Regions from separate parts of the Acidovorax sp. GW101-11A03 genome, predicted to be linked through region 3. Evidence: predicted binding sites of a transcription regulator. Region 3 holds the regulator's gene; each other region holds the start of a gene.
The links. Region 3 encodes sigma-54, which starts transcription at its own class of promoters, with help from an activator protein. Its sites were predicted from a motif close to TGGCANGNAANCTGCTTT; they were not measured.
Positions count from the first base shown of each region.

Region 1: a site for sigma-54 is predicted at 4,407-4,424, ahead of AC07Z7_RS04320 (TorF family putative porin). Genes of this name have one in related genera too.
Region 2: a site for sigma-54 is predicted at 4,290-4,307, ahead of AC07Z7_RS14080 (ammonium transporter). Genes of this name have one in related genera too.
Region 4: a site for sigma-54 is predicted at 5,065-5,082, ahead of AC07Z7_RS08005 (ANTAR domain-containing response regulator). Genes of this name have one in related genera too.

Region 1 covers NZ_JBWKZU010000005.1:114,755-121,964, forward strand. The annotation lists gene AC07Z7_RS04300 (YoaK family protein) at 1-243, opposite strand, end outside; gene glcE (glycolate oxidase subunit GlcE) at 276-1,406, opposite strand; gene amt (ammonium transporter) at 1,682-3,220, opposite strand; gene glnK (P-II family nitrogen regulator) at 3,257-3,595, opposite strand; gene AC07Z7_RS04320 (TorF family putative porin) at 3,639-4,370, opposite strand; partial or broken gene AC07Z7_RS04325 (YifB family Mg chelatase-like AAA ATPase) at 4,596-5,510, shown strand; gene AC07Z7_RS04330 (hypothetical protein) at 5,761-5,940, shown strand; gene AC07Z7_RS04335 (hypothetical protein) at 6,269-6,667, opposite strand.
Region 2 covers NZ_JBWKZU010000030.1:53,906-61,115, forward strand. The annotation lists gene AC07Z7_RS14070 (tRNA dihydrouridine synthase) at 1-899, shown strand, start outside; gene AC07Z7_RS14075 (phospholipase D family protein) at 934-2,859, opposite strand; gene AC07Z7_RS14080 (ammonium transporter) at 3,017-4,219, opposite strand; gene ribD (bifunctional diaminohydroxyphosphoribosylaminopyrimidine deaminase/5-amino-6-(5-phosphoribosylamino)uracil reductase RibD) at 4,687-5,802, opposite strand; partial or broken gene AC07Z7_RS14090 (IS5 family transposase) at 5,881-7,210, opposite strand, start outside.
Region 3 covers NZ_JBWKZU010000002.1:15,027-22,236, reverse strand. The annotation lists gene AC07Z7_RS01365 (glutaredoxin domain-containing protein) at 1-463, shown strand, start outside; gene AC07Z7_RS01360 (RNA polymerase factor sigma-54) at 511-2,094, opposite strand; gene lptB (LPS export ABC transporter ATP-binding protein) at 2,094-2,876, opposite strand; gene lptA (lipopolysaccharide transport periplasmic protein LptA) at 2,873-3,529, opposite strand; gene AC07Z7_RS01345 (thiol:disulfide interchange protein DsbA/DsbL) at 3,664-4,311, opposite strand; gene AC07Z7_RS01340 (SPOR domain-containing protein) at 4,391-5,053, opposite strand; gene argS (arginine--tRNA ligase) at 5,069-6,778, opposite strand; gene AC07Z7_RS01330 (PsiF family protein) at 7,007-7,210, shown strand, end outside.
Region 4 covers NZ_JBWKZU010000013.1:58,041-65,250, reverse strand. The annotation lists gene AC07Z7_RS08030 (ABC transporter ATP-binding protein) at 1-104, shown strand, start outside; gene AC07Z7_RS08025 (ABC transporter ATP-binding protein) at 101-811, shown strand; gene AC07Z7_RS08020 (aldehyde dehydrogenase) at 1,029-2,480, shown strand; gene tsaD (tRNA (adenosine(37)-N6)-threonylcarbamoyltransferase complex transferase subunit TsaD) at 2,546-3,589, opposite strand; gene AC07Z7_RS08010 (branched-chain amino acid ABC transporter substrate-binding protein) at 3,700-4,860, opposite strand; gene AC07Z7_RS08005 (ANTAR domain-containing response regulator) at 5,094-5,720, shown strand; gene AC07Z7_RS08000 (CmpA/NrtA family ABC transporter substrate-binding protein) at 6,226-7,210, shown strand, end outside.

The DNA.
Region 1 (7,210 bases), on a different contig from region 3:
GGTGCCCGCGCCGGACAGGAAGGCCCACAGCGCTCCAATGGCCCCCAGCACCAGCTTCATCTGGCCCAGCACCAGGTTGTCGGCCAGCGAGGACAGAAAGCCGGTCATGTGCGAGGTGTAGAGGTGCACGACCAGGAAGCCCCCGGCATTCACGGCGCCCGCATTGAACGCCAGCAGCAGGCCCAGCACCCGGTTGCTGGCCACCGTGCGGCGGTGTCCGGTGAGGTGGCGAAGGCGTCGCATGCGGGGGCGGGACGAGAGTCGGGCGGCTGCGCTTACCAGGCCCGTGCCACGCGGCCGGGGTTGAAGATGCCTGCCGGGTCAAAGCTGTGCTTGAGCCGGGCGTGTATCTGTTCCAGTGCTGCGGATTTGAGGTCAAAAAGGCCTTTTGCGCCTGTCCCACCTGCGCTTGCAGCTACAAAAACAGAAGCATTTCCACCCACAGCCCGTGCGGCTTCGCGCAGGGCCTCGCCCGCCGATTCAGGGGCCTGCACCCAGCGCAGTGCGCCGTGCCACTCCACCAGCGGCTCGGCACCGCCCGGCAGGGCCAGCACCGGGGCGGTGGCGGGCACGGACAGGCGCCACAGCGCGTGGTCGGGGCGCTGCGCGCGATCGGTGAACCACGGCAGGGTCTGCTCGCGGCAGGCGGCCCAGTCGGCGGCCACGACGGCGTTGTCGTCCATGCGCGTGCCACCCATGGTCTTGCACGCGGCCTCCACCGCCGCCACGGCGCCGCGCAGGCGCACATAGAGCGTGCCCACGCCACCGTCTTGCACCCAGCAGCTCGCGTTCAGGGGCAGCGGCTGGCCGCCCCATGCGTGCAGCTGGCGCAGGGCGCTGGCCTGGGCAATGTCGTCAAAGCGCAGCGTGGCTTCGCCGGGCGCCACGGGCAGCACCTTGAGGCTCACCTCGGTCAGCAGGCCCAGCGTGCCCCAGGCGCCCGCCATCAGGCGCGACACGTCGTACCCCGCCACGTTTTTCATGACCTGGCCGCCAAAGGTCAGCAGTTCGCCCTTGCCGTTGAGCACCGTCACGCCCAGCAGGTAGTCGCGCACCGCGCCCACGCTGGCGCGGGCGGGCCCCGACAGGCCCGCTGCCACCATGCCGCCCACGGTGGCGGCGTCCGAAGGCGTCTTGGCGAAATGGGGCGGCTCAAACGGCAGGCACTGGCCACGCTCGGCCAGCACGGCCTCCAGCTCGGCCAGCGGGGTGCCTGCCCGCACGGTGACAACCAGCTCGCTGGGTTCATAGCTCACGATGCCGCGCAGCCCCCGGGTGTCGAGCACCTCGCCATGCAGGGCCAGGCCGTGGAAGTCCTTGGTGCCCCCGCCACGGATACGCAACGGGGTCTGGTCGGCCGCAGCGGCACGCACACGCTCGGTCATCGGGGCAAGGGAAAAGTCCATCCGTGCATCGTAGCGGCAGCGGTGTGCAGCACGGCAGGCGGGGCGCGTGAATTTTTTGAACAGCGCTTGTGAAGGACGGCAGTCTGGTGGACGGGGCCCGCAAGGGGCGCGCTGCCCCTGCTCCACAACACGCCAGGCGAGCCCCCTGCTGGCGCAAAAATGGCCCGCCGGTGGTCGGCGGGCCAAAGAACCAAGAGGAGTAACTCGCTTGTTTTTCTTGCTACCACGCCACGGTGCCACCAGACACCGCAGCGCGTGGGGCGCAGGGCCGAAGATCAGCGGTTGTACGCCGTTTCGCCGTGCGAAGTGATGTCCAGACCTTCGCGTTCGTCTTCTTCCGTGACACGCAGGCCCAGGGTCAGGTCCACAATCTTGTAGGCCACGAAGGACACCACACCCGACCACACGATGGTCAGCAGCACGGCCTTGGCCTGTGTCCACACCTGAGCAGCGATGGAGTAGTCGGCCGCCGTGACCATGGAAGCGGTCACCCAGTCAGCCACGTAGCCGGGGCCGCCAAGGGAAGGCGAGTTGAACACGCCGGTCAGCAGGGCACCCACGATGCCGCCGATGCCGTGCACGCCGAACACGTCGAGCGAGTCGTCTGCACCCAGCAGCTTCTTGAGGCCATTGACACCCCACAGGCAGGCAAAACCACCCACCAGGCCGATCACCAGTGCACCGCCGATGCCGACGTTGCCAGCAGCCGGCGTGACGGCCACCAGGCCCGCCACGGCACCCGAAGCGGCACCCAGCATCGACGCCTTGCCACGCATCAGCGCTTCACCGATGCACCATGCCAGCACGGCAGCGGCGGTGGCCACCAGCGTGTTGATGAAGGCCAGGGCGGCAAAGCCGTTGGCTTCCAGGGCAGAACCGGCGTTGAAACCGAACCAGCCCACCCACAGCAGCGAGGCGCCCACCATGGTCAGCGTCAGGCTGTGAGGCGCCATGGCTTCCTTGCCGTAGCCGATGCGCTTGCCCACCATGAACGCGCCCACCAGGCCCGCCACAGCGGCGTTGATGTGCACCACGGTACCGCCAGCGAAGTCCAGAGCACCCCACTGCCAGATCTGGCCGGCCTTGCCGGTCATGGCGTCGGCCACTTCCTTGGAGGCATAGGCGTCAGGGCCCATCCAGAACCACACCATGTGGGCGATCGGCAGGTAGCTGAAGGTGAACCACAGCACCATGAACAGCATGACAGCGCTGAACTTGATGCGCTCGGCGAACGCACCGACGATCAGGGCACAGGTGATGCCGGCGAACGTGGCCTGGAAGGCGGCGAACACCACTTCCGGAATCACGACACCCTTGCTGAACGTGGCCGCGTTGGCGAACGTGCCTGCCGCGTTGTCCCAGATGCCCTTCATGAACAGGCGGTCGAAACCACCGATGAAGGCACCGCCTTCGGTGAAGGCCAGGCTGTAGCCGTAGATGAACCACAGCACCACGATCAGCGAGAACGTGACCATGACCTGCATGAGCACGGACAGCATGTTCTTGCTGCGCACCAGACCGCCGTAGAACAGCGCCAGGCCGGGCAGGACCATCAGGATCACCAGCAGGGTGGACGTCATCATCCAGGCCGTGTCACCCTTGTTGGGGACGGGCGCTGGCGCTTCTGCTGCAGCAGCAGGAGCAGCGGCGGCTGCTGCGGCCGGTGCGGCAGCAGCTGCGGGTGCAGCGGCGTCAGCAGCCGGGGCAGCGGCGGTGGCGGCCGCCGGTTCGGCAGCTGGGGCCTGGGCCAGGGACAGATTGCCCATGGTCAGCAGACCCAGCCCCAGAATGAAGGAAGCAAGCAGTTTTTTCATGGCATTTCTTCTCTTGTGTCTGTTGCGACCGGGCCCTTACAGGGCTTCCTTGCCGGTTTCGCCCGTGCGGATGCGCACCACCTGCTCCAGGTGGGTCACAAAGATCTTGCCGTCACCGATCTTGCCGGTGCGCGCGGCGGTCTCGATGGACTCGATCACGCGGTCCACCAGGTCGTCCGCGATGGCGGCTTCGATCTTGACCTTGGGCAGGAAGTCCACCACGTACTCTGCACCACGGTACAGCTCGGTGTGGCCCTTCTGGCGGCCAAAACCCTTGACCTCAGTGACCGTGATGCCTTGCACGCCGATGTCCGAAAGCGCTTCGCGCACTTCGTCCAGCTTGAAGGGCTTGATGATGGCTGTCACCATTTTCATTTTGGATTCCTCCGGAATGGGCGCCCAGGGCGCCCATTGAGATTTACAGGGTTTTGGTCAGCGTGACGATCACGCGCGACTTGTTCACGTGGCCGAAGAAGGCCTTCTTGTTGGCGCCGACCACGGCCGCACCCAGCGACAGGCCACCGCCGAAGTCATACGCGCCACCCAGGCTGTAGTCCATGTAGTTGGGCACGCCGGTGTCCTTGATGTCGCTGGCAAAGCGCGTGAAGCCCACCGAGGCCTTCACCGTGACGCTGGGCGCCACTTCCTGGGCAAACGCGAAGTTCAGGTAGCCCGTGTTGCGGCCCTTCAGGCCCGAGCCGGACTTGGCACCGGCAAAGCCGAAGTAGTCCTTGGAGATGGTGTGCGAGTACTTGGCGGTGAAGGGGCCCAGGGTGGCCGCGCCATACAGCTCGGTGGTGTTGCCGTTGCTGTTGCCGGGGTAGATGTAGGTCAGCGCGCCCACATCGAAATCAGCGCCTGCGGCCTTGAACTTGTAGCCGCCATACAGGTCGGATTCGAGCGAGTTGTTGGTCAGCCAGTCCACGCTGGAGTTCCAGTTGCCCACGTACCAGCCGGACTCGCCGAAGGCGTAATCGAAGCCGCCTTGCAGGGCGGGCTTGACGGCCTTGGCCTTGGTGGCGTCCTGGTCCTGGCCACGGAACTTGTAGTTGGTGGTCAGGCTGACGTTGCCGGTGAGCTGGGCACTGGCCAGCATGGGAAGGGTTGCAACAAGGGCAACGCCCAGGGTCTTGATGATGGCGCGGGTCATGTTTCCTCCGGTTGGACAAAGTAGGGACAAGCGCTTTAAGCACGGACCGTGCCATTGCCTCCACAGGCCCAGCGCATGCGGCCCGGGCGCGGTTGCGTTGGGTTACAACAATCCCCAGTACAGTGGTGGGGATCGCGCCGGGCGCAACGCACCCATCTGGTGCAAAAACCCACAAGCCCGCGCCAAAACACCCACACACGCACCCATCTGGGGAGAAACCGCTTCATGAGTCTTGCTTTGGTGCAAAGCCGCGCCCTTCTGGGGATGCTGGCGCCTTCTGTCACCGTGGAAGTGCATCTGGCCAACGGCCTGCCCAGCTTCACGCTGGTGGGGCTGGCCGAGGTGGAGGTCAAGGAGGCCCGTGAGCGCGTGCGCTCGGCGCTGCAGAACGCGGGGCTGGAGTTCCCCACCAACAAACGCATCACGGTCAATTTGGCCCCGGCCGATCTGCCCAAGGACTCGGGCCGCTTCGACCTGCCCATTGCCCTGGGCATCCTCGCCGCCAGCGGCCAGGTGGACGCCAGCCGTCTGGCAGGCTACGAATTTGCGGGCGAACTGTCGCTGTCGGGCGAACTGCGCCCCGTGCGCGGCGCGCTGGCCACCAGCCTGGCACTGCAGACGCAGCAGATCGACACCCAGCTGGTGCTGCCACCCGGCAGCGCCGAAGAAGCCGCCCTGGTTCCCGCTGCCCAGGTGGTGCGCGCGCGCCACCTGCTGGACGTGGTGCGCGCCTTTCTGCCCCCGGGCAGCGTAGCGGGCGGCGATGCCGACGTGGCCAACGACGGCTGGACCCGCCTGGTGGCCACGCCCCTGGCCACCCGCACCACCGGCCCCGACATGGCCGACGTGAAAGGCCAGGCCGGCGCCAAGCGTGCGCTGGAGATTGCTGCGGCGGGCGGCCACAGCGTACTGATGGCCGGACCACCGGGCTCGGGCAAATCGATGCTGGCCCAGCGTTTTGCGGGCCTGCTGCCCGCAATGACGGTGGAAGAAGCGCTGGAAAGCGCCGCCATTGCCAGCCTGGCGGGGCGCTTTCGCCCCGAGGCCTGGGGCCAGCGGCCGACCGGCCAGCCGCACCACACGGCCAGCGCGGTGGCGCTGGTGGGCGGCGGGTCGCCCCCGCGCCCGGGTGGGCATCATCAAAGTTGCGCACAACGGGCCGGCTATATGAATCAATGACTTGCGATTCCTCCAATCACAGTTAGGTCCACAGATCAATCGAAGTTAAAGACCAAAAATGTTTGGAAGAGCCCGTGGAGCATCAGCAGCAGGCTGGCTTGTTGGCGAAAGAGCACACTACAGGTCATCCCAAAAAACGGGATGATCGTCCCAATTTCTGGGACGATGTTGGCTGCCAGCTTCAGGAGCGAAAAAGGCGCAGAATGAATCCATGCCGCGCTTCTGGCTCTCTGAACTCTTCGACCCAGCTGATTCCGAGCTGGCAACGTTCTCCCTCTCTCTGGAAGAATTTGTGGCGCGTACCGGAGGAATGCCTTCGGACGTGGACAAGAGGGAACAGGATCGAAGGGCAAGAATTCAGAGCATTGAGGAAGACGATGCTGTCTTTTGATGCCTTCCGCCTTCATTGAGCTTGTGGTTTGATCGTTCCCTGACCATGCCCAGCCCCTCCAAATTCCCTTCGCCTCCTGATGAGCGATCGATCCCGAGCGAGCGCACCCCATCGGATGAGAATCTTCGGCCCACTCAGTTGAACACCGAGCTACACGCTCGCATCGCCAAGACTGGTAGCGCTCGCCCCTCCACCTACGAGAGCGCGATGAGGGCTCTTCAACGGGTTCGCGAACAACGCGGAGCGGCGGGCTCCTAACGCAGTGCCGTCTCGAATCTCGAAGGTCAGCAACAGTTGAGCCCGTTGTCGCCTCTCCCCTTCAAATCCATCAGGTCGTGGTGTAGCCAGAGAGCGCTTGCTCGGCCGCGAGTCTGCGAAGCTCCTCAACCTCTTTCAACGTCGGCATACCCACCGCGCCCAGATCACCCTGGTTGCAGCAGACCTTGGCCAGCAGATGCGCATGAAAGAGAGTGGCTCGCTCATGAGGAGCACCGCACTCTGCCGCGAACAGGCCGCGCCGACCGGAAAGCAGCTGCAGAGCCGTCACCAGCGACCAGTTTGATCCGTGCGCGGCCTTCAATCTAGCGATCGCCGCCTCCTGTTCACCACTTTCTGTCGCCCATGCGAGCACCACTTGCGCGCATTGCCGCACAAGAGGCAGTTCAGAAGGTGCGGCAGCACGGGCCTTAGCGATCTTGTGAAGTAGCGCGGGGCTTGGCTTTGACATAGGTGTGTGAGCCTAGACAGTCAGTAGAACCCGGATCATCCTCTCCCCGCGGCTACGGCCCTCGCGGCCCTTGCAAGGGAGCATTTTGCGGTGAATTGCGGTAGTTTCCCGCAATTGCGGATCGCGTAAGTCATTGATTCTATTGAACAGATAAGTGTCTGCAGGGAACCGTTCCACCTGACCTCGCAGAGACGCACGCTAAGTGCCCGGCTCGCCGCGTGCTCATTCATGGGGCTACTTCTCACTCGTAGAGAGCACATCTGCCATTGAGGACATGAGATCGGCGGCAGAACTCGATGAGAGTAGCTTGGCCCTGCATCGTCTTGTCGTACTGAAAATCTCAAGCGATAGACCTCGGCATCGATGCAGTCTGATCGCCGCACTGGATCCTTCCGAACGGGGAAACGCGTTGCGCTCGGCATCACCCTTTGCGGGAGTTCTTGCTGAGTCTAAAGGCCTCTCGTTCCTCGAGGCATGGAGCGCAGATCGCCAGACACCGCGCTCAGCCGCGACTGCTTTGAAAGTGGAGCAGGATCCGAAACA
Region 2 (7,210 bases), on a different contig from region 3:
GTGTGGACCGCTGCGTATCAGAGTTCATCCGCATCACCGGCACGCTGCTGCCCGACAAGGTGTTTCTGCGCTACCTGCCCGAGCTGCGCAACGGCAGCCGCACGCTGGCGGGGGTGCCCGTGCGTGCGCAGCTGCTGGGCTCCGACCCGGTCAGCATGGCCGAGAACGCCGCACGCCTGGCCGCGCTGGGCCCTGAAGGCATCGACCTGAACTTTGGCTGCCCGGCCAAGGTGGTCAACCGCCACGGAGGCGGGGCCGCGCTGCTGCAGGAGCCTGAGCGTATCGCTGCGGTGGTGGGGGCTGTGCGCCGCGCCGTGCCTGCGCATCTGCCGGTGTCGGCCAAGATGCGCCTGGGCTTCAACGACACGGGGCTGATGCGCGAATGTGCCCAGGCCATGCAGGCCGGTGGCGCGGCCGAGCTGGTGGTCCATGCCCGCACCAAGGCCGATGGCTACCGCCCTCCTGCGTACTGGGAGCACATCCCCGCCATCCGCGCGGCCGTTGCCATCCCGGTGGTGGCCAATGGCGAGATCTGGACCCTGGCCGACGCGCAGCGCTGCCGCGAGGTCTCGGGCTGCGATGCCCTCATGCTGGGGCGCGGCATGGTGGCCGACCCCGGCCTGGCCCGCGCCATCCGTGCATTCGACGCCGGGCAGCCGGATGCGGACCCGGTGGTTTGGGCCGATTTGATCCCCCACCTGGCGGCCTTCTGGCAACTGGTGTGCGACGACCTGGAACCCCGCCAGCGCGCGGGGCGCCTCAAGCAGTGGCTCAATCTGCTGCGCAGGCGGTTTGTGGAGGCCGAAGTGGCCTACCAGCATGTGCGCACGATGACGGACCAGCGCGCCATCACCGCCTGGGTGGCAGCGCAGCAGGCCGAGGCCCGCAACAGCGCCTGATCCGCCCCGGACCGCAGGCACCCTGGGCTGCTGGCTACAGCAGGTGGTCGGGCGCCAGGGGGCCCAGCAGCTGCAGCATCAGGCGCAGGGGCAGGCTGGCGTCGGGCTCCGTGGTGGCGTCGGCCAGGCCGCTGTCCTTCGGAGCGCGCCACACCAGGCCCTGGTCTGTCTGCTGCACCTGCCAGGCGGCGTCTTGCAGGGCGGCGTCGATCTGTGCCGTGGCCCGGCGCGACAGCTCGCCGCTGCGTATCAGCAGTGCCACCTCGGTGTTCTGCCGCTGCGAGCGCATGTCCAGGTTCATCGAGCCGATGACCAGCAGGCGACCGTCCACGATCATCAGCTTGGAGTGCAGCATGGCGCGCGAGCTGCCACCGGCCCCGGCGGCGCCCTGGCTGCCCATGCTGCCGGTGCCACCGAAGGCCCCGCGCAGAACCCCCGTGAGCTCGCTGCGCATCTCATACAGCTCCACCCCCATGGCCAGCAGCGTGGGCCGGTGGCGCGCGTAGCCAGCGTGGGCAATGGGCGCATCGTTGGAGGCCAGCGAGTTGGTGAGCACCCGCACGCGCACGCCCCGAGCCCGCGCGGCCGCAAAGGCACGCTCCATGTCGGGCCCGGGCACAAAGTAGGGCGAGATGATCAGCAGGTCGCGCCGCGCCTGGCCCATGAGCTGCAGCAGGCCGTCCACCACGGTGTCGGTCTGGGCCTCGCTAGTTTCGCTGTCTGGCGAGGGTGGGGCAGGGGGGTTGCCATTGCCATTGCCCAGGGTGGCATTGGCGGGTGTGGTTGGCTGCACTGCGGGCAGGGCAACTTGCCGGGGGGCGGCGGCATCCGCCGATGGGGCGGTCGCCGTCGTCGCTGCGGTGGCCGAGGCCCGGGGCCGGACCAGTGCTGCGATGGTGGCGGGGCTGGGCCGGGGCGGGTTCTGGTCGGGCAAGGGAGCGGCGGATATGCCGTCGGGCGGGATCTTGGCAGGCCGGTCTACCAGCACGGCGGCGGGGGCCCAGACAAGCGGCACCTGCTGCAGGTCCATGGGCTCCTGGTTCCAGATCCGCGCACGCCGCGTGCCCGGGGGGGTGCTGCGCCCGGTGGTGAGGGGGGGGCTGGGGGCTGCTGTGGCAGCAGCGCTTTCTACACGTTCTTGCTGTGTGGCCTCGGCGGTGCGGATGCTGTCGCGCAGGCGGTCCAGTTCCTCGCGGGTGATGAGCGACTGCACGGGGTAGGCGCGCTCGTTGTTCCAGTAGCTGTCAAAGCTGCGCGACAGGTCCTGCACGATGCTCCCGGCGGCCAGCACGTCCAGGTCCACAAAATTGCCGGAGTCCGAGTTGCCGAAATAGGCGTCCCCCAGGTTGCGCCCCCCTGTCACGCCCACGGCGTTGTCGGCGATGAAGAGCTTGTTGTGCATGCGCTGCTGCACCCGGGAGAAGTCGCCCAGCAGGCTGAACATGCGGCCCACGGGCGAGCCGCGCGCGCCGGTGAGCGGGTTGAACATGCGCATCTCGACGTTGGGCACAAAGGCCAGGCGCATCACCAGCGCATCGCGCCCGGTGCTGTGAAAGTCGTCCAGCAGCAGCCGCACGCGCACGCCGCGCCGGGCAGCGGCGGCCACGCTGAGCAGCAGGCGCTCGCTGCTGGCATCGGCATGGATGGCGTAGTACTGCAGGTCCAGTGTTTTCTGGGCGGCATCGACCAGCGCCAGGCGGCTGCTGTAGGCCGCTTGGGCGCCGCTGAGCAACACAAACCCCGAGGGGTGGCGCGCCTTCTGCGCAGCACGGCGGGCTTCCACCCACTGGCCCAGGGCGGTGTCGCCGGGGTTTGGCAAGGCGGTGGAAATGGGCCGCACCACATCCTTGGGCAAGCCCGCGCAGCCCATCAGGGCCACGGTGGCCACCAGGGCAAGAGCCCACCGACTGCGGCGGGCCAGGGATGTCAGCAGGGGGGAGAAGGAGGGCAGGTGGGGCATGGCGCGATGGGGGATTGTGACCTTGGAGCCGCCAGGGTGTTGCTCCAAGGTGTATCCCGGTGCCCGGCCCGGGCCTGTCGGACGAGGCCCCAAGTCGCCCAATAGATGCACCAACCCCGGGGCCTGCCCATGCCCCGCCAGGCTCGGTGCTGTGGGTTTACCAGCTCACTTCGCGGTCGGGTGTGGCGCTGATCTTGTGGATGGAGAGGTCGGCCCCGTCGAACTCTTCTTCTTGCGTAAGGCGCAGTCCCACCGTGTGTTTGAGCAGGCCATAGACGATGAGACCTCCCAGCAGTGCCCAGATCACCCCGAGCCCCGTGCCAATCAGCTGCGCCGACAGGCTGACGCCGCCCAGGCCCCCGAGCGCCTTGCTGCCAAAAATGCCCGCCGCCAACCCGCCCCAGGTGCCACACAGGCCATGCAGGGGCCACACGCCCAGCACGTCGTCGATCTTCCACTTGTTCTGGGTGAGGGTGAACATCAGCACAAAGATGGCGCCCGCCACCGCGCCCACCACCAGCGCCCCCAGGGGATGCATCAGGTCCGAGCCTGCGCACACAGCCACCAGCCCGGCCAGCGGGCCGTTGTGCACAAAGCCCGGGTCGTTCTTGCCCAGCACCAGCGCCGCCAGCGTGCCGCCCACCATGGCCATGAGCGAGTTGACCGCCACCAGGCCCGAGATCTTGTCCAGGGTCTGCGCACTCATCACGTTGAAACCGAACCAGCCCACCACCAGGATCCACGCGCCCAGCGCCAGAAAGGGGATGTTGGAAGGCGGATGGGCCGAGATCGCGCCATCCTTGCGGTAACGGTTGGCGCGCGAGCCCAGCAGGATCACAGCAGGCAGGGCAATCCAGCCGCCCATGGCGTGCACCACCACCGAGCCCGCAAAGTCGTGAAACTCTTCGCCCGTGACGGCCTTGATCCAGGCCTGCACGCCGAAATGCTGGTTCCAGGCAATGCCCTCAAAGAAGGGATAGACAAACCCCACAATCACCGCCGTGGCCATGAGCTGGGGCCAGAACTTGGCCCGCTCGGCAATCCCCCCGGACACGATGGCCGGAATGGCGGCCGCAAACGTGAGCAGGAAGAAGAACTTGACCAAGGCATAGCCGCTTTGTTGTGCCAGCGACTCTGCCCCCATGAAGAAATGCGTGCCATAGGCCACGCTGTACCCCACCACAAAATAGACGACCGTGGACACCGAGAAGTCCACCAGGATCTTCACCAGCGCATTCACCTGGTTCTTCTTGCGGACCGTGCCCAGCTCCAGAAAGGCAAAACCGGCGTGCATGGCCAACACCATGATCGCCCCGAGCAGAATGAACAGAGCGTCCGTGCCCTGTTTGAGTGCTTCCATAACATCCTCGCGCTAGTGATTGATCGACTCTGGTGCATGTCGGCTGTCTGCAACAGATGTGCACCAGATTGATGCAAAAGTCGTGCCAGATATTGGTGCGGATGTTTGCACTGATATGGGGCGTTGCGGGGTTGGGGTGGTGCGTGGCTGTGTGTAGTCCGGTGCCGTGCATCGGGCGGGCGGGAGATTGTTTCTCTGGCAAGGTCCTCGCTCGGCCCGGCTTAGGGTGTCTACCGGGTTAGTCATGAAGGTGCGGCGTCTGGAAGGTGCCTGTGCCAGAGGGATGGCAGGCATCGGTCGCGATGCCGCGAGCAGTTGCTACCGCTGCGCCCTCATCCACCCGGTGCGACAGCAGGGGGGGCTGTGTGGGGGGGGGGGCAGGCGCTCCCGACACTGAATCGGCCGTGCGACTACTGATTTCAGCGCACCGGTATGCCGAAAAAAAGCAGGGGAGGGGCCGGGTCCCGTCAGAAGGTGTCGTGCCCTGGCACCCGGGCCACGAGGCGCAGGTCAGGCCCCAGCCGTTCCACCGATATGAAGTCCAGCTTCAGCCCCTGGGTCAGGGCTTCAAAAGGCCCCACCTGGGCCAGTCCGAGCCCGGGGCCTAGCAGCATGGGAGCCATGTAGATCAACAACTCATCGACCAGCCCCTCGCGCAGCAAAGAGCCGTTGAGCTTGTGGCCGGCTTCCACATGCAGCTCGTTCACTCCCCGGGCAGCCAGGTCGCGCAACATCGCGGCCAAGTCCACCTTGCCCTGTGCGTTGGGCAAACAGATCACGGTGGCACCGCTCGCCTCCAGAGCGGCCTTCTTCTCGTCGTTCTGGATGGCTGCGTAGATGTAAGAAGCGCGGCCAGCCATGAACAGGCGGGCGTCTGTAGGGGTTTGCAACTGGCTGTCCACCACCACCACATGGGGTTGGCGCGGCGTGGGCACCTCGCGCACATCCAGGCGGGGGTTGTCGTCCAGCACGGTGCCGATGCCGGTGAGCACTGCGCAGGCGCGTGCGCGCCAGGCATGGCCATCGGCGCGCGCCGTGGGGGAGGTGATCCACTGGCTTGTACCGTTGGGCAAAGCGGTGGCGCCATCCAGCGAGGTCGCAGCCTTCATGCGAACCCAAGGGATGCCCCGCACCATGCGACTGAAAAAACCGATATTGAGTTCGCGGGATTCAGCGGCCCCGGGACCGACTTCCACGGCCACCCCCGCCGCACGCAACCGGGCAAATCCCTGTCCCGCCACCAAAGGGTTGGGGTCCGTGAGGGAAGCCACCACCTTGCCAATCCCGGCAGCCACCAACGCATCGCAGCATGGCCCCGTGCGCCCCTGGTGTGCGCAGGGCTCCAGCGTCACGTAAGCGGTTGCGCCCCGGGTGCTGTACCCCGCTTCTTGCGCAGATCGCAGCGCCATGACTTCCGCATGGGCCCCTCCCGCCTGCTGTGTGTGACCGCTGCCTATTTCCCGCCCGTCCGGCGCTACCAGCACACAGCCCACGCGCGGATTGGGGTTGGAAACAAAAAGCGCCTGGGCGGCGAGCCCAAGCGCTTTGTTCATCATGGTCGTCAACTCGTCGGTGCATTGCATGGGCGGATGCTAATGCATGGGCCAATGGCTATGTCGGAGGACTCGCCACTATCAAGTCCGCCCTGAACGATTCAGTTCTCAGCAGCAGACCTGTCTGCGGCCACCGGGTGCAGCGAGCAGTGCCGCGATGACCGCCTGCATCGACAGCCCGAATCGGGCGCATAGACGCCGCAGCGCGGCCAGGATCAGGCGCAGGTTGTGCCCGGCGCCACACATCACCGCGTGCAGCGCATCGCCCAGCGCGCCCTTGAGCGGATTGCGGGCAAGCCGCCCATCCATCTTCATGTGCCCGATGGCTGGCTCGATGGCACTGCGCCTTTTGATCATGGCCTTGAGCGCTCGGGTGATGCCACGCTGTTGGCCTGACATCAGAATGCGCACGCCTTCGATCTGCGTACCCCGATAGCCCTTGTCCACTATGGCCGTGGTCGGCGGTTTGTCCGTGCCGGTGAGAATGCCCACCTGCTCCAGTGTCTCGGCCAGTGTGTGGCCGTCGTAGGGGTTGCTCGGCATGGAGCGCATGCCCACCACCAGCCCTTCCTTCAAGGTGGTCGCAATGCTCACTTTCACGCCGAACTCATAGGGGGTTCTGGCTTTACCCTTGCTGATGCACTCCACCTCGGGTGCATGCAATGCGTACAGTTTGTTCTTGTCTTTGGCGCGCTGGGTCAGGATGCGGCCCATGCGTTGCAGCAGGTCCTCGACCTTGGCTTTGGCCAACTCAGGCAGCGCGTGCAGTTGGCGGGCAACTTCACGATGCACCTGGCCCACGCGGGTGCGCAGTGTCCTCGCAGCTTTCTTCATGCGCTTGAATTGCTTGACATGCGCGTAGCGCCCGATCTGCGCGGCCAGGCGAGGGGCTACTCGGTTGTAGTTCTGGCGCAGTTGCAGACTGTGCTCCTGGGCCACCTTCACCAGGTGCTGGCGGCTCTTGTCCAGCAGACGGCTGTCGGTGGGATGGGTGATGGCTTTGGGCATGACGGTGGTGTCTGCGATCACTTGCTGCATGCTGGAGCTGCGAACTACACCGCCCCGGTGGGGAGCGTCAATGCTGGCGGCCAGCAGTGTCTCCACTCCTTCTTCTCCAATGCGCTTTCTCCATCGCGTGAGGCCGGAGTGGTAGATGGGCAACTCGGTTTGAAGATAGGTCTCACCGCAAAAGAACTGCCAGTACGGGTTCTCCACCCAGGTGTTGACCACGGCTTCATCGGAAGCATTGAGGGTGTGTTGAGGTACAGCAGCCCTGCGATCAGGCGCGCACGCAAGGCAGGCCGGCCCCACCCGGAAGTGAACGACACCGCAAAGGTACGCTCGATCTCGGCCCAGTCGGTCAGCGTGGCCAATCGGACCAGCGGGTGCTTCATGTTGAGCTGCTCGTACAGCCTTGGGCGAAACAACTCACCGGACT
Region 3 (7,210 bases):
ACTGGCCGCCATGCCCTGGGGCGCAGGCGCCCAGACACTCTACAAATCGGTGGGTGCGGACGGCAAGGTCGTGTACAGCGACAAGCCCCCGGTGACAGGTGCCGTGGAAAAGACGATGAAGCTGGAGAACCTGCCAGTGAGCGTGGTGCCGGGCGCTTCGCCCGCGCCCGCCAAGCGTGCTTCTGCACCAGGCGACCCTGGAGGACCGCTTGTCATTGCAGCCCCGCCGAGTGGGGTTGTACTTTTTACGGCCAGTTGGTGTGGCTATTGCAAAGCCGCCAAGACCTATCTGAATCAAAAGAACATTGCATACCGAGAACTGGACGTAGACACACCGATAGGCAAAACCGCCTTTGCCGACATCGGCGGAAGAAGTGTGCCTTTGCTGATAGCTCCCAGACAGCGGATTACGGGCTTCACCGCCCAAGCATACGATTCAGCCTTTGCAGCACGCCAACAATAGAAAACCCCTTCGCTTGGCGCCGCGAGCAGCCTCTGCGCGTCGCTTCTTCATAGCGCCTTGCGCAGATTCGCCGGCGCAATCTTGAGCGCTTCGCGGTACTTCGCCACGGTGCGGCGTGCGCATTCAATGCCCTGCTCCTTGAGCATCTCGGCGATCTGGCTGTCCGACAGCGGCTTGGTGGGGTTCTCTGCCGACACGAACTGCTTGATCAGTGCGCGCACAGCGGTGCTGGACGCATTGCCACCGGTCTCGGTGCCCAGGCCAGAGCCAAAGAAGTACTTCAGCTCGTAGGTGCCGATGGGCGTGGCCATGTATTTGGCCGTGGTCACGCGGCTGATCGTGGATTCGTGCAGGCCCAGTTCGTCGGCGATGTCGCGCAGCACCAGCGGGCGCATGGCCAGTTCGCCGTGGGTGAAGAAGTTCTTCTGCCGCTCGACGATGGCGCGCGAGACGCGCAGGATGGTGTCAAAGCGCTGCTGGATGTTCTTGATGAACCAGCGCGCCTCCTGCAGCCGCTGCTGCATGCCCTGGTGGCCTTCGCCGCCCTTGTGGCCGCGCAGGGCGCCGGCGTAGATGTCGTGCACGCGCAGGCGGGGCATCACGTCGGGGTTGAGCTGCACGATGAAGTTGTGCTGGCCGTCCCGCCCGTTGGCACGCCCGGCTTTGCGCACGATCACGTCGGGCACGATGATGTTGCGCTCCACATCGACGAACTTGCGGCCGGGGCGCGGCTCCAGACGGGCGATCAGTGCCATGGCGGCGCGGGTGCGCTCTTCGCCGTCGCCACAGAGCTGCGTCAGGCGGCGGATGTCGCGGCGGGCCAGCATCTCCAGCGGTTGCTGGCAGATAGTGAGCGCCGTCTTGACGGTGTCGGGGTCGGCCTCTTCGTCGGCGTCCAGCGCCTTGAGCTGCAGCGTGAGGCATTCGGCCAGGTTGCGCGCGCCCACGCCCGTGGGCTCCAGGCTTTGCAGCAGGCGCAGCGCCACGGTAAAGCGGTGCACCAGCTCTTCGATCTGCTCCAGGTCATCCGGCCCGGCCAGGGCGGTGGCGAGTTCTTCGAGCGGCTCTTCGAGGTAGCCGTCGTCGTTCAGGGATTCGATCAGGAAGCGCAGCGCGGCGCAATCCACCTCGGACAGGCGCAGCGACAGGGCCTGGCGGTGCAAAAAAGCGGTGAGCGATTCATGCGAGCGGGCCAGTTCGGTGGCATCAGCGTCGTCGCCTTCCGCATCGTTGCGGGTGCGGGCCGGGGCGTCGCCGCCCCATTCGGCGTCGTTGGGCGCCATCTCGACCGTGCCGTCGCCGCTCCAGTCGGGTTCGTCGACGCCAGGGCCTGGCGTTTCGGCATCATTTGGGCCTTCTGCGCCCGCTGCGCTTGCGCTTGTAGCTCCTGAAAATATAGCATCATCAGCGCTGTATTCGTCGGCTTGCGCGGGGGCGTCGGCGGTTTCCAGGCCAAACTCCTCGCGCGGCGCCTCTTCGGCTGTGCGTTCGAGGAACGGGTTCTCGTCGAGCATCTGCTCGACTTCCTGCGAGAGTTCGAGCGTGGACAGCTGCAGCAGCCGGATGGACTGCTGGAGCTGGGGGGTCAGTGCAAGGTGCTGCGAGACGCGCAGCGACAGGCCAGGCTTCATCACATGCGGAAATGTTCGCCCAGATACACCCGGCGCACTTCGGCGTTGTCCACGATCTCGGACGGCGTGCCCTGCGCCAGCACGCGGCCATCGCTGATGATGAAGGCGTGATCGCAGATGCCCAGGGTTTCGCGCACGTTGTGGTCGGTGATGAGCACACCAATGCCGCGCGCCTTGAGGAAACCGATGATGCGCTGGATCTCGATCACGGCGATGGGGTCGATGCCTGCAAAGGGCTCGTCCAGCAGGATGAAGCGCGGCTGTGTGGCCAGGGCGCGGGCGATCTCCACCCGACGGCGCTCGCCACCGGACAGGGCCATCGCGGGCGAGGCGCGCAGGTGCTGCACGCGCAGCTCTTCCAGCAAGGCCGTCAGGCGCTCTTCGATGGCCTCACGCGAGAGCGGCTGGCCGTCGTCGCCTCGCTGCAGCTCCAGCACGGCGCGCACGTTTTCTTCGACCGTGAGCTTGCGGAAGATGGAGGCTTCCTGCGGCAGGTACGACAGCCCCAGCCGCGAGCGGCGGTGGATGGGCATGTGGGCCACCGAATGGCCGTCGATGCGGATGTCGCCTGCATCGCTGCGCACCAGGCCCACGATCATGTAGAACGAGGTGGTCTTGCCCGCACCATTGGGGCCGAGCAGACCCACGACCTCGCCTTTTTGCACGACCAGCGATACGTCCTTGACGACCTTGCGGCTGCCGTACGACTTGGCCAGGTGCTGCACCTCCAGGCGGCTGCCGGCCTGGGTGTCAGGGCCGGGATGAACGGGCACCGCGCTCACTTGGAGCCGCCACCAAGGCTGTTGCTGGGGCGCAGCACGGGTGCCGCGCCGGGTGCTGCTGGTTCCGGCGCCGCAGCACCTGCGGGCGGATCCTTGGGTGCCAGCACCGCGCGCACGCGGTTGCCGGGGGCCGGGGCATCGCCCGCCGCATTGGCGGCGGGGGCACGCTGGCCGTCCACGGTGAACACGTCGGTGAGGTTGTTGTAGACGATCACGGCACCGGTGATCTCATCGCTGAGTGCGGCACCCCGGTAGCGGCGCAGCTCGGCGCGGGTGATGAAACGCACGTTGTCGGCCTTGCCGTCGTACTCGATGACTTCGCTTTCGCCTTCGATGTACTCGTCGGGGGCGCCGGGCAGGGTGTCGCGCTTCTGGCGGAAGAAGGCGCGTTTGCCGGCTTCGGCCGTGACCACGCCAAACTGGTAGCCATCGGCATCCTGGCGCACATCCAGCCGCGCGCCGCGCAGCACGATGGTGCCTTTGGTCATGACCACGCGCCCCGAGAACACGCTGGTCTGCTTGAGTTCATCGTGGCGCAACGCGTCGGCCTCGATGTTCATGGGCTTGGCGCGGTCGGCTTTTTCAGCGTGGGCCACGCCATGAAGGCAGGCCAAGGCCGCGAGCAGGAGGGTCGGAAGGAGGCGGTGGTTCATAGGGCACGAATCTTGCAGTTCATTGTAGCCATCCCCACGCGCCCTCCATGAAGAAAGCCCGCATCAGCGGGCTTTCTTCGCGGGCATCCAGGGCCTTTGGCGCGTTGCAACCTGCGCCCAGGGCGGCCCGGGGCTTACTTTTGCTTGACCAGCGCTTCCACCACCTGCAGCACGTTCTGCATGTTGCCGGCCATGGTGCCGTCCGTGTAGAACTTGCCCGCCACGCCCATGGAGGGCACGCCTTCCACGCCATAAGCGTCCTGCAGTTGCGAGGCGCGGCGGACCTGGTTGGAGACGGTGAACGATGCGTAGACTTCCTTGAACTTGGCGGCATCTACACCCTGCTGGGCCACCCAGGCAAAAATCTCGTCGTCCTTGGCGAGCTTGACCTTTTCCACATGGATCGCGCGGAACACCTTGGCGTGCAGGGCTTCGAGCTTGCCCATGCCTTCCAGGGTGTAGAACAGCTTTTGCTGGGGCACGAAGCTGGCATTGAAGGCTACGGGCACGCGGCGGATGAAAAGATCCTTGGGCGCGGCCTTGACCCAGGCGTCAAGCGTGGGTTCGAACACATTGCAGTGGGGGCAGCTGTACCAGAAGAACTCGATCACATCGACCTTGCCGGCCGGTGCATCGGGCGTCACGGGCTTGTCCAGCCGCTTGTAGTCCTTGCCCTCCTTGAACTGGCGGGCCTGGGCCAGCGCAGGGGTGGCGACGGGCAGCGTCAGGGCGGAAGCGGCGACTGCCGAGGCAGCGGACAAAGAAAACTCACGGCGTTTCATGGCAAAGACTCTCCTAGTTCAGGTCTGGGGGATGGGAGCCATGCCCCCGCAAAAAGTTCAGCGCCCGAAGTCTGACGCATCAGCGCTGCACGCGCACCAGCGCCGATTCCAGCCCGGCGCCATCGAGCTTCTCCTTGAGCTGCTCGGCATCGTCGCGCTTGGTGAACGGGCCCACCCGCACGCGGAACACCGCCCGGCCATTTTGTTCACGCTCGCTCACGCGGGCTTCCCAGCCCATCATGGCCAGCTTGGCGCGCTGGGCATCGGCATCGGCCTGGGTACGGAAGGCCCCGGCCTGCACAAAGTAGTCGAACGGGTCCACATTGCCCTTGGCGGCGGCCTTGGCCACGGCCAGGTCACCCAGCGGGTCGGCACCTGGCTTGGATTCGGCCTTGGCGGCCTCGGGCTTGCTGGCGCCGGGCTTGGGGGCAGATGCCGCAGCCCGCACCTCGGGTGCGGGCGATGCGGGCGTGGTGGCCGAAGCGGGCGCAGACGCCGCAGCCGCCACGGCGGGTGTGGCAGGCCGGGCCGGGTTCTTGCCATACAACGGCGAGTTCGGGTCCCAGTTCTTGTTCTTCTGCGACTCGGCGGCATCCATGTCGGCCGTGCGCCCGCCGCCCTTGTTCAGAAAAGGCACCGGCACCTTGGTCACATACACGGCCACCGCCAGCGCGGCGCCCAGGCCCACGATGACGCCGACGATAAAGCCGACAATGGTCCCGCCCGTCTGTTGCTTTTTCATATTGGTAGTAACTGCTTACATTCTGGCTGGAGCTGACACGCCCAGCACGGCCAGGCCATTGTGCAATACCTGGGCGGTGGCAGCGACCAGCGCCAGGCGCGCTTTCTTCACCACTTCATCGTCCACCAGGATGCGCTCGGCATCGTAATAGCTGTGGTAGCTGGCAGCCAGGTCACGCAGGTAGAAGGTCACGTCGTGGGGGGCCTCGCCGTCGGCGGCAGCGGTCAGCATCTCGGGGTATTTGGCCAGCTGCAGCATCAGCGCCTGGGCCTGCGGGCCTTCCAGCGCCGACAGGTCCACGTCCTTAAGCGCAGCCACATCACCCCCACCCGCCTCTTGCCACGCCCGCAGCACCGACTGGATGCGCGCGTGGGCGTACTGCACGTAGTACACCGGGTTGTCGTTGTTCTGGGCCACGGCCAGGTCCACGTCGAAGGTGTACTCGGTGTCGGGCTTGCGGCTGAGCAGGAAGAAGCGCACCGCATCCTTGCTGGTCCACTCGATCAGGTCACGCAGCGTGACGTAGCTGCCCGCGCGTTTGCTGATCTTGACCTCTTCGCCGCCCTTGACCACGCGCACCATGGTGTGCAGCACATAGTCGGGGTAGCCCTGCGGAATGCCGACGTCGGCCGCCTGCAGCCCGGCGCGCACGCGGGCGATGGTGCCGTGGTGGTCCGTGCCCTGGATGTTGACGACCTTGGTGAAGCCGCGCTCCCACTTGGCGATGTGGTACGCCACATCAGGCACAAAGTAGGTGTAGGTGCCATCCTGCTTGCGCATCACGCGGTCCTTGTCGTCGCCGTAGTCGGTGGACTTGAGCCACAGCGCGCCGTCCTGCTCATAGGTCTTGCCGTTGGCGACCAGCTTGTTCACCGTGGCCTCGACGCGGCCGCTGGTGTACAGGCTGGACTCCAGGTAGTACTCGTCGAACTGGAGGTTGAAGGCCTGCAAGTCTTTATCCTGCTCGTTGCGCAGGTAGGCCACGGCAAATTGGCGGATGTTGTCGTAGTCCTCCACATCGCCATTGGCCGTGAACTCACGGTCATCGGCCTTCACGGTGGCCTTGGCCTTGAAGGCCTCGGCAATGTCGGCGATGTAGTCGCCGTTGTAGAAGTTCTTCGCCAGCGGGTTCTCGCTGTCGGTGGGCCAGCAGTCGTCGCCGGGCTTGAAGCCCTTGGCGCGCAGCTGCGTGCTCTTGGTCAGCGTGTCGATCTGCACACCCGCGTCGTTGTAATAGAACTCGCGGTGCACCTTCCAGCCCTGGGTGCTGAACAGGTTGCAGATGGCATCGCCCAGCGCGGCCTGGCGGCCGTGGCCCACGTGCAGCGGGCCCGTGGGGTTGGCCGAGACGAACTCGACCAGCACCTGCTGGCCGTTGCTGGCCTGGTAGCCAAAGCGCTCACCCGCAGTCAGCACCTCGCGCACCACCTCTTGCTTGGCAGCAGGCTTGAGGCGGATGTTCAGAAAACCGGGCCCGGCAATCTCGATGGCATCGACCCAGCGGGTGAATGCAGGCGTGGCCTCCAGGGCCGCCTTGAGCTGTTCGCCCAGAGCGCGCGGATTGAGCTTGAGCGGCTTGGCCAGCTGCATGGCCGCTGTGCAGGCAAAGTCGCCATGCGCGGCCACCTTGGGGGATTCAAAGGCCGCCTTGGCGCCAGCACCGGGGGAGAGGATGTCCAGCTCGGCCGCAAGCGCGGCCAGCAGATCGTGTTTGACAGAAAGCATCGGGGGATTTTACGGGCCGGGCCGCACCTGCCCCGGCGGGCAGGTACATGGCGCACTTGCCCAGCACCCCGCCTACCCCTGCCCCATGTCGCGCGCAGCCAGGGCGCAACAGATTGTCAGGAATTCTTTCCACCCGTATCGGCGAGTCAGCCGCGCGCGCTTCCGGTACGTTGTAATCGGGCAATCCGACGCAGGTTGCGTCTGATGCCATCTACCAACGGAGCCCCCATGAAGAAGCTTCTCACCCTGTCTGCCCTGAGCCTGGTCCTTTCGTTCGGCGCTGCGCACGCTGCCGACACCCCCGCCAAAGCGGCCGCCGCCGCTCCTGCTGCCACTGCGGCCTCTGCCGCACCGGCGGCAGAACCTACCAAGCAGCAATCCAAAATGGCCACCTGCAACAAGGAAGCGGGCGACATGAAGGGCGACGAGCGT
Region 4 (7,210 bases), on a different contig from region 3:
TTGCCGACGGCACGCCCGCCGAGGTGGTGCGCGACCCGCAGGTGATCGAGGCCTATCTGGGTGACGAAATGGCCAGTGGCAAAGAACAAGGAGCCACGGCATGAGCGGCGCACACCTCACCGTGCAGAACCTGACCACGGGCTACCACGGCTTTCAGGTGCTGCAGGGCCTGTCGCTGCAGGCAGCACCCGGCATCACCGTGATCGTCGGCCCCAACGGTGCGGGCAAGACCACGCTGCTCAAGGCCCTGGCCGGGCTTTTACCGCGCACGGGCACCGTCGCGCTGGACGGCAACGACCTGCCCGCCATGAACGCTACGGCCTGCGTGCAGCGCGGCCTGGCCCTGGTGGCCGAGGGCCGCCAGCTGTTCCCGCAGATGACGGTGACCGAGAACCTGGAGCTGGGCGGCTGGCTGGTGCCATCACGCACCCGCGCCGACCGGCTGGCCCAGGCCTTCGAAGACTTCCCGCGCCTCAAGGAACGGGCCACGCAGCTCGCCGGCACCATGAGCGGCGGCGAGCAGCAGATGGTGGCCGTGGCCCGCGCCATGATGAGCGGCCCGCGCCTGCTGATGCTGGACGAACCCTCGCTGGGCCTGGCTCCGCGCATGGTCGATGAGCTGCTGGCCATCGTGCAGCGCATTGCGGCACAGGGCGTGACGGTGCTGATGGTCGAACAGAACGTGCGCAAGGCGCTGCAGATCGCGCAGCGCGGCTATGTACTGGAGCGCGGGCGCATCGTGGCGTCTGGCGCGGCCGCTGACCTGCTGCAGTCCGATGTAGTGCGACAGGCCTACCTCGGCGTCGCCTGAAGTCTATGAAGCACCCCCTGAGTCGCTTCGCGCCTTCCCCCTCTCCTTCGGGAGGGGAACGCCTCCAGCGCGGCGGGGCGGCCCTTGCGCGGGGGCACTGGCCTCGGCACCGCCGGTTTCGCGGACCATAGGTCATTGCGAAAACCGTGCGGCGCTATCGCATCCCATCATTTCGATTGCTTTTATTTTCTTTTTTGCCCTCCAGGAGATTGATTCCATGACTGCCATTTCCATGCTGATCAACGGCGAGCGCGTGCAGGCCACTGGCGGTGCCACGTTTGAGCGCCGCAACCCGCTCGACGGATCGGTCGCCACCACGGCCCCCGCTGCCAGCGTGGCCGATGCCAAGGCCGCCGCCGACGCAGCCGCCAAGGCCTTCCCGGCCTGGTCCGCCCTGGGCCCCAACGCGCGCCGCGCGCTGCTGCTCAAGGCCGCACACGCGCTGGAGGCCCGCACGGCCGACTTTGCCGTGGCCATGGCGGCCGAGACCGGCGCCTCGGGCATGTGGGCCGGTTTCAACGTGCACCTGGCTGCCGGCCTGCTGCAAGAAGCCGCCGCCCTGACCACGCAGATTGCAGGCGAAGTGATTCCGTCCGACGTGCCCGGCAGCCTGGCCATGGGTGTTCGCCAGGCGGCGGGTGTGGTGCTGGGCATAGCACCGTGGAACGCACCCGTCATCCTGGGCGTGCGCGCCATTGCCACGCCGCTGGCCTGCGGCAACACGGTGATCCTCAAAGGGTCGGAGCTGTGCCCCGCCACGCATGGCCTCATCATCGAAGCGCTGCAGGAGGCCGGTTTGCCTGCCGGTGTGGTGAACTTTGTGACCAACGCACCGGCGGATGCAGGCGCCGTGGTCGAGGCCATCGTGGCCCACCCGGCGGTGCGCCGCATCAACTTCACCGGCTCCACCAAGGTGGGCCGCATCATTGCGCAGACCTGCGCCAAGTACCTCAAGCCCGTGGTGCTGGAGCTGGGCGGCAAGGCCCCGCTGCTGGTGCTGGACGACGCAGACATCGACGCCGCCGTGGCGGGCACCGTGTTTGGCGCGTTCGCCAACTCGGGCCAGATCTGCATGTCCACCGAACGCATCATCGTGGACAACGCGGTGGCCGACCAGTTTGTGGCCAAGCTGGGCGAGCGCGCCAAGGCCCTGCCGCTGGGCGACCCGCGCAAGGGCCCGGTGGTGCTGGGCTCGGTGGTGGACATGACCACGGTGCAGCGCTGCAACGCCCTCATCGACGACGCACTGGCCAAGGGCGCCAAGCTGGTGTGTGGCGGCAAGAGCGACAGCACGCTGATGCAGGCCACCGTGCTCGACCATGTGACGGCCGAGATGGACATCTACCGCGAAGAGTCGTTCGGCCCCGTCAAGCCCGTGGTGCGCGTGAACGGTGTCGAGGAAGCCGTTGCCTGCGCCAACGACAACGAGTTCGGCCTGTCGTCCGCTGTGTTCAGCCGCGACGTGGCCAGGGCCTGGAACGTGGCGGCGCGCATCGAGTCGGGCATCTGCCACGTGAATGGCCCCACGGTGCACGACGAAGGCCAGATGCCGTTTGGCGGCGTGAAGAGCTCGGGCTACGGCCGTTTTGGCGGCATGGCCGGGGTGCGCGAATTCACCGAACTGCGCTGGGTGACGGTGCAGACCACACCCCGCCACTACCCCTTTTGAATATCAAAAAATATAGCTACTACCGCTTGCTGGACGGGCGGTAGCGGCCTTTTTTTATTCAAAAATCAAACCGTGATCGCATCCAGCGGCCAGCGCGGTTTCACGTCAAACGCATAGTCGCTGTTGGCCTGCTGCTGCCCCGCCTGCAACCGCATGGCCGCCGCCATGGCGATCATGGCGCCGTTGTCGGTGCACAGGTGCAGCTCGGGGTAATGCACACGCACCTTGGCAGCGGCGCAGGCGGCGTTGAGCTGGGCGCGCAGGTGCCGGTTGGCTCCTACGCCCCCGGCCACGACCACACGCTTCAGGCCGGTCTGCTTGAGCGCGGCCAGTGTCTTTTTGACCAGCACCTCGACAATCGCGGCCTCGGTACTGGCGGCCAGGTCGGCCTTGCGCACTTCCAGTTCTTCGCCCAGCTTCTTGGCCTGCGTGAGCACGGCCGTCTTGAGCCCGGCAAACGAAAAATCCAGATCACCGCTGTGCAGCAAAGGCCGTGGCAGCTTGAAGGCCGTGGCATCGCCCTGCTCAGCCAAGCGCGACAGCGCAGGGCCACCAGGATAGCCCAGGCCCATGAGCTTGGCGGACTTGTCGAACGCCTCGCCCGCCGCATCATCGATCGTCTCGCCCAGGATCTCATAGCGGCCCACCCCATCCACACGCATCAGCTGGGTGTGGCCGCCCGAGACGAGCAGGGCCACAAAGGGGAACTCGGGCGGATCGGCGCTCAGGAAGGGTGACAGCAAATGCCCCTCCAGGTGGTGCACGCCCAGCACCGGCTTGTTCAGCGCAGCACCCAGCGCGCAAGCCACGCCCGCCCCCACCAGCAGCGCACCCGCCAGGCCCGGCCCGCGCGTGTAGGCCACCACGTCCACGTCCGCCAGCGTCTGGCCGGACTCAGCCAAAACCTGCGTGGCCAGCGGCAGCACCCGGCGGATATGGTCGCGGCTGGCCAGCTCGGGCACCACGCCGCCATAGGCCTGGTGCATCTCGATCTGGCTGTGCAGGGCATGGGACAACAAGGTGGGGATGGCGGCATCGCCCGTAGAACGGACCAATGCCACGCCCGTTTCGTCGCAGGAAGATTCGATACCGAGGATCAGCAAACTCATGCCCCGAGTGTAAAACCCAGCCCCCTGCCAAGCCGGATGGAAAAACCCCTGCGGGCAGTTACCAGCAGGGGTTGCGCGGATGAAGGGGGCCAGACGACCCGGCGGCTTGCCTACCAGCGGTCCGACCGCATGCGCAGCTCCCAGCTGCCCGCCCGCAGTTCATACACGCCCACAGCGCCGTAGCGCTGCTCGCCCTTGTCGTCCCAGGTCATGGTGCCGATCACGGGCGCGTAGCCGTTGATGCTGTGCATGGCCTTGGTGATGTCCTTGGGGGCGGCCGACTTGGCCTTCTGGATAGCAGCCGAGAGGACGTAGGTGCTGTCGTAGCTGTAGTGGCCGCCGTAGGCCGGGGGCTTCTTGTAGGCGGCGATGTATTTCTCCAGGAAGGGCTTGCCGGTGGCGAACTCCTTGGCCTCCAGCACGGGCGAGGTGGCGTAGATGCCCTGTACGATGCCCGCGCCCTTGGTCATGTCGGTGGTCTTGATGGTGTCGCCACCGAGCAGGCTGACCTTGGTGTGGTCCACCTTGCGCAGGGCTTCGAGCAGGGCCAGGGCCTGAAAGTCGTTCAGCGTGGAGACAATCACCTCCACCTTGGCGGCCTTGAGTTCGCCGGCCAGCTCGTCAAACGCCACGGTCTTGTCATCGAACGACTTGCGCACCACCACTTCTTTCTTCTCGGCCTTGAGCTGCTCGGCAGCGCCGTCGGCCAGGCCCTTGCCGTAGGGGGTGCCGTCGTCCAGCGCCGCATAACGTGCAGCGCCCAGCTGCGTGGCGGCAAACGAGCCGATGGCGCGGGCCTGCAGGGTGTCGTTGGCCACCATGCGGAAAGTGGTGGGGAACCCGAGCTGTGTGAACTTGGGGTTGGTGGAGATGGCGATCTGCGCGATGTCCTTGGCCGCGTAGATGGGCGCGGTCTCGATGCTCACGCCCGAGTTCAGGTGCCCGATCACGGCCACCACGCCTGCATCCACCAGTTGCTGGGCCACGGCCTTGCCGGTGGCGGCGTCGGCCTTGTCATCCACCGACACCACCTCCAGCGTCACGCGCTTGCCATCCACCGTGTAGCCGGACTTGTTGAGTTCGTCCACCGCCAGGGTCACGCCGTTGAGCAGGTCCTGCCCCAGGGCGCCCAGCGGGCCAGAGAGGGGCTGCGCCACACCAATTTTGATGGTGTCCGGCACCTTGCCGCATCCGGTCAGGAGTGCGGCAGTCGCCACTGCGGTCAGGGCCAGGCTGGCCGAGAAGCGGCGCCGGTTGAAGTGCTTGTTCATGCAAAAAACTCCATATCTGAATGTCGAAGTGACCGGATGTATATGCGAGGCCACCCGGAGGCGCTATCGGGTATGCCCTCCCGCAGCGTCCTTTATTAGCAACTTTCAGGCCCCGCAAGGGTGTGCCGCCGCTGTTCGGGGGCTGCTCACAGCCCCCCCGCCCTGCCCAAGCCGCCCCATGCACCGCTTCGGCGCACCAAATTGCGGCGTGAAAATTGCTTATGCTCGGGTCTATGAATGAGGCCTTGCGCATCGTGGTGGTCGCCCCGGATCTGGCGATTGCCGACCCACACGACGAACACGCCGTCCTGCAGGCGGAGCGGTCGCGTGCGCTGCGCATCGGGTTGCTGGAGAACAACTTCAACCTGGTGGCCACGCTGCCCGCCGATGTGTTTCTGAGCGAGCGCATCGCCCAGCTGCAGCCCGACCTGATCATCGTGGACGCCGAAAGCGAGGCGCGCGACGCACTCGAACATGTGGTGATGGCCACGCGCGACGAGCGCCGCCCCATCGTGATGTTCACCAACGACGAGGACACCTCGCACGTGAAGGACGCGGTGGCGGCGGGTGTGTCGGCCTACATCGTGGCGGGCCTGGCGCCGCAGCGCATCCGCCCCATTCTGGACGTGGCCATGGCGCGCTTCCAGCACGAGCAGGCCCTGCGCGCCGAGCTGGCCGACGCCAAGACCGAACTCAAAGACCGCAAGACCATCGACCGCGCCAAGGGCCTGCTGATGCAGCGCCAGGGCCTGACCGAACAGGCTGCCTACGAGAAGCTGCGCAAGACGGCGATGGACAAAGGCCTCAAGCTGGCAGATGTGGCGCAGCGCATGCTCGATGTGATGGATCTGCTGGGATAAATAAGTGACTTCCCCCTGAGCGGCTGCGCCGCTTCCCCCTTCTCTCGAATGTCTACGCCATTCGGGAAGGGGGACGCAGCCCTCGCTGCGGGGCGGCCCTTGCTCGGCTGCCCTGGCCTCGGCCGCGCCCAGATCCACCAGCTTCTCCCAGATGGTGCGCCGCACAAATGCAGTGCAGCCCGGCCCACATGCACCAGCCTTGGCCATTTCAAGCAAAAAAGGCCGTTTCCGCCTGCCCATCTTGCCCAAGCAGCTATCAAAAGCATAGTGATGGCAGCGCCAGACTGGCGCAACACAGGCTGGCACGCTGCTTGCATTAACCCTGGCAAGACCAAAGAAGGTCCCACCCTGACAGCACCGGCCCAATGGCGGGCCAGTGCTGACACAAAGCCCCCCAATGGGCTTTGCCATGGACAAAGGCGTCCCTCTCCGAGCCCGTTTGCGCATGCAACCCGGCCAGGGGAGGACGCCTTTTTTGTTTTCTAACGCACCGAGGAACCGCCCCATGACCGATCTGTTGAAAACCAGCCTCAACCGCCGCACCGTGCTGCAGGCCGCTACCGTGGGCGCCGTGGGCGTGAGCCCCGCCCTGCGCGCCCTGGTGCACGCCCAGGGCTCGGACGCCCCCGAGAAGAAGGAAGTGAAGATCGGCTTCATCCCGCTGACCGACTGCGCCAGCGTGGTGATGGCCTCGGTGCTGGGCATCGACAAGAAGTACGGCGTGACCATCATCCCCACCAAGGAAGCATCGTGGGCCGGTGTGCGCGACAAGCTGGTGAATGGCGAACTCGACTTTGCCCACGTTCTGTATGGCCTGGTCTACGGCGTGCACCTGGGCCTGGCGGGCCCCAAGAAGGACATGGCCGTGCTGATGAACCTGAACCACAACGGCCAGGCCATCACGCTGTCCAAGAAGCTGGCCGAAAAAGGCGCCGTCAACGGCGCTGGCCTGGCCAAGCTCATGGCCAGCGAGAAGCGCGAATACACCTTCGCCCAGACATTCCCCACCGGCACGCACGCCATGTGGCTGTATTACTGGCTGGCCGCACATGGCATCAACCCCATGAAGGACGCCAAAGTCATCACCGTGCCGCCACCCCAGATGGTGGCCAACATGCGCGTGGGCAACATGGACGGTTTCTGCGTGGGCGAGCCCTGGAACCACCGCGCCATCATGGACGGCATCGGCATCACCGCCACCACCACGCAGGACATCTGGAAGGACCACCCCGAAAAAGTGCTGGGCACCACGTCCGAATTCGTGCAGAAGTACCCCAACACGGCCCGCGCCGTGACGGCCGCCATCCTCGAGGCCAGCAAGTGGATCGACGATGGCCTGGCCAACAAGAACAAGATGGCCGAGACCATTGCCGGCAAGGCCTATGTGAACACGGGTGTCGATGCCATCAACCAGCGCATCCTGGGCCGCTATCAAGACGGCATGGGCAAGACCTGGGACGACCCCAACCACATGAAGTTCTTCAACGAAG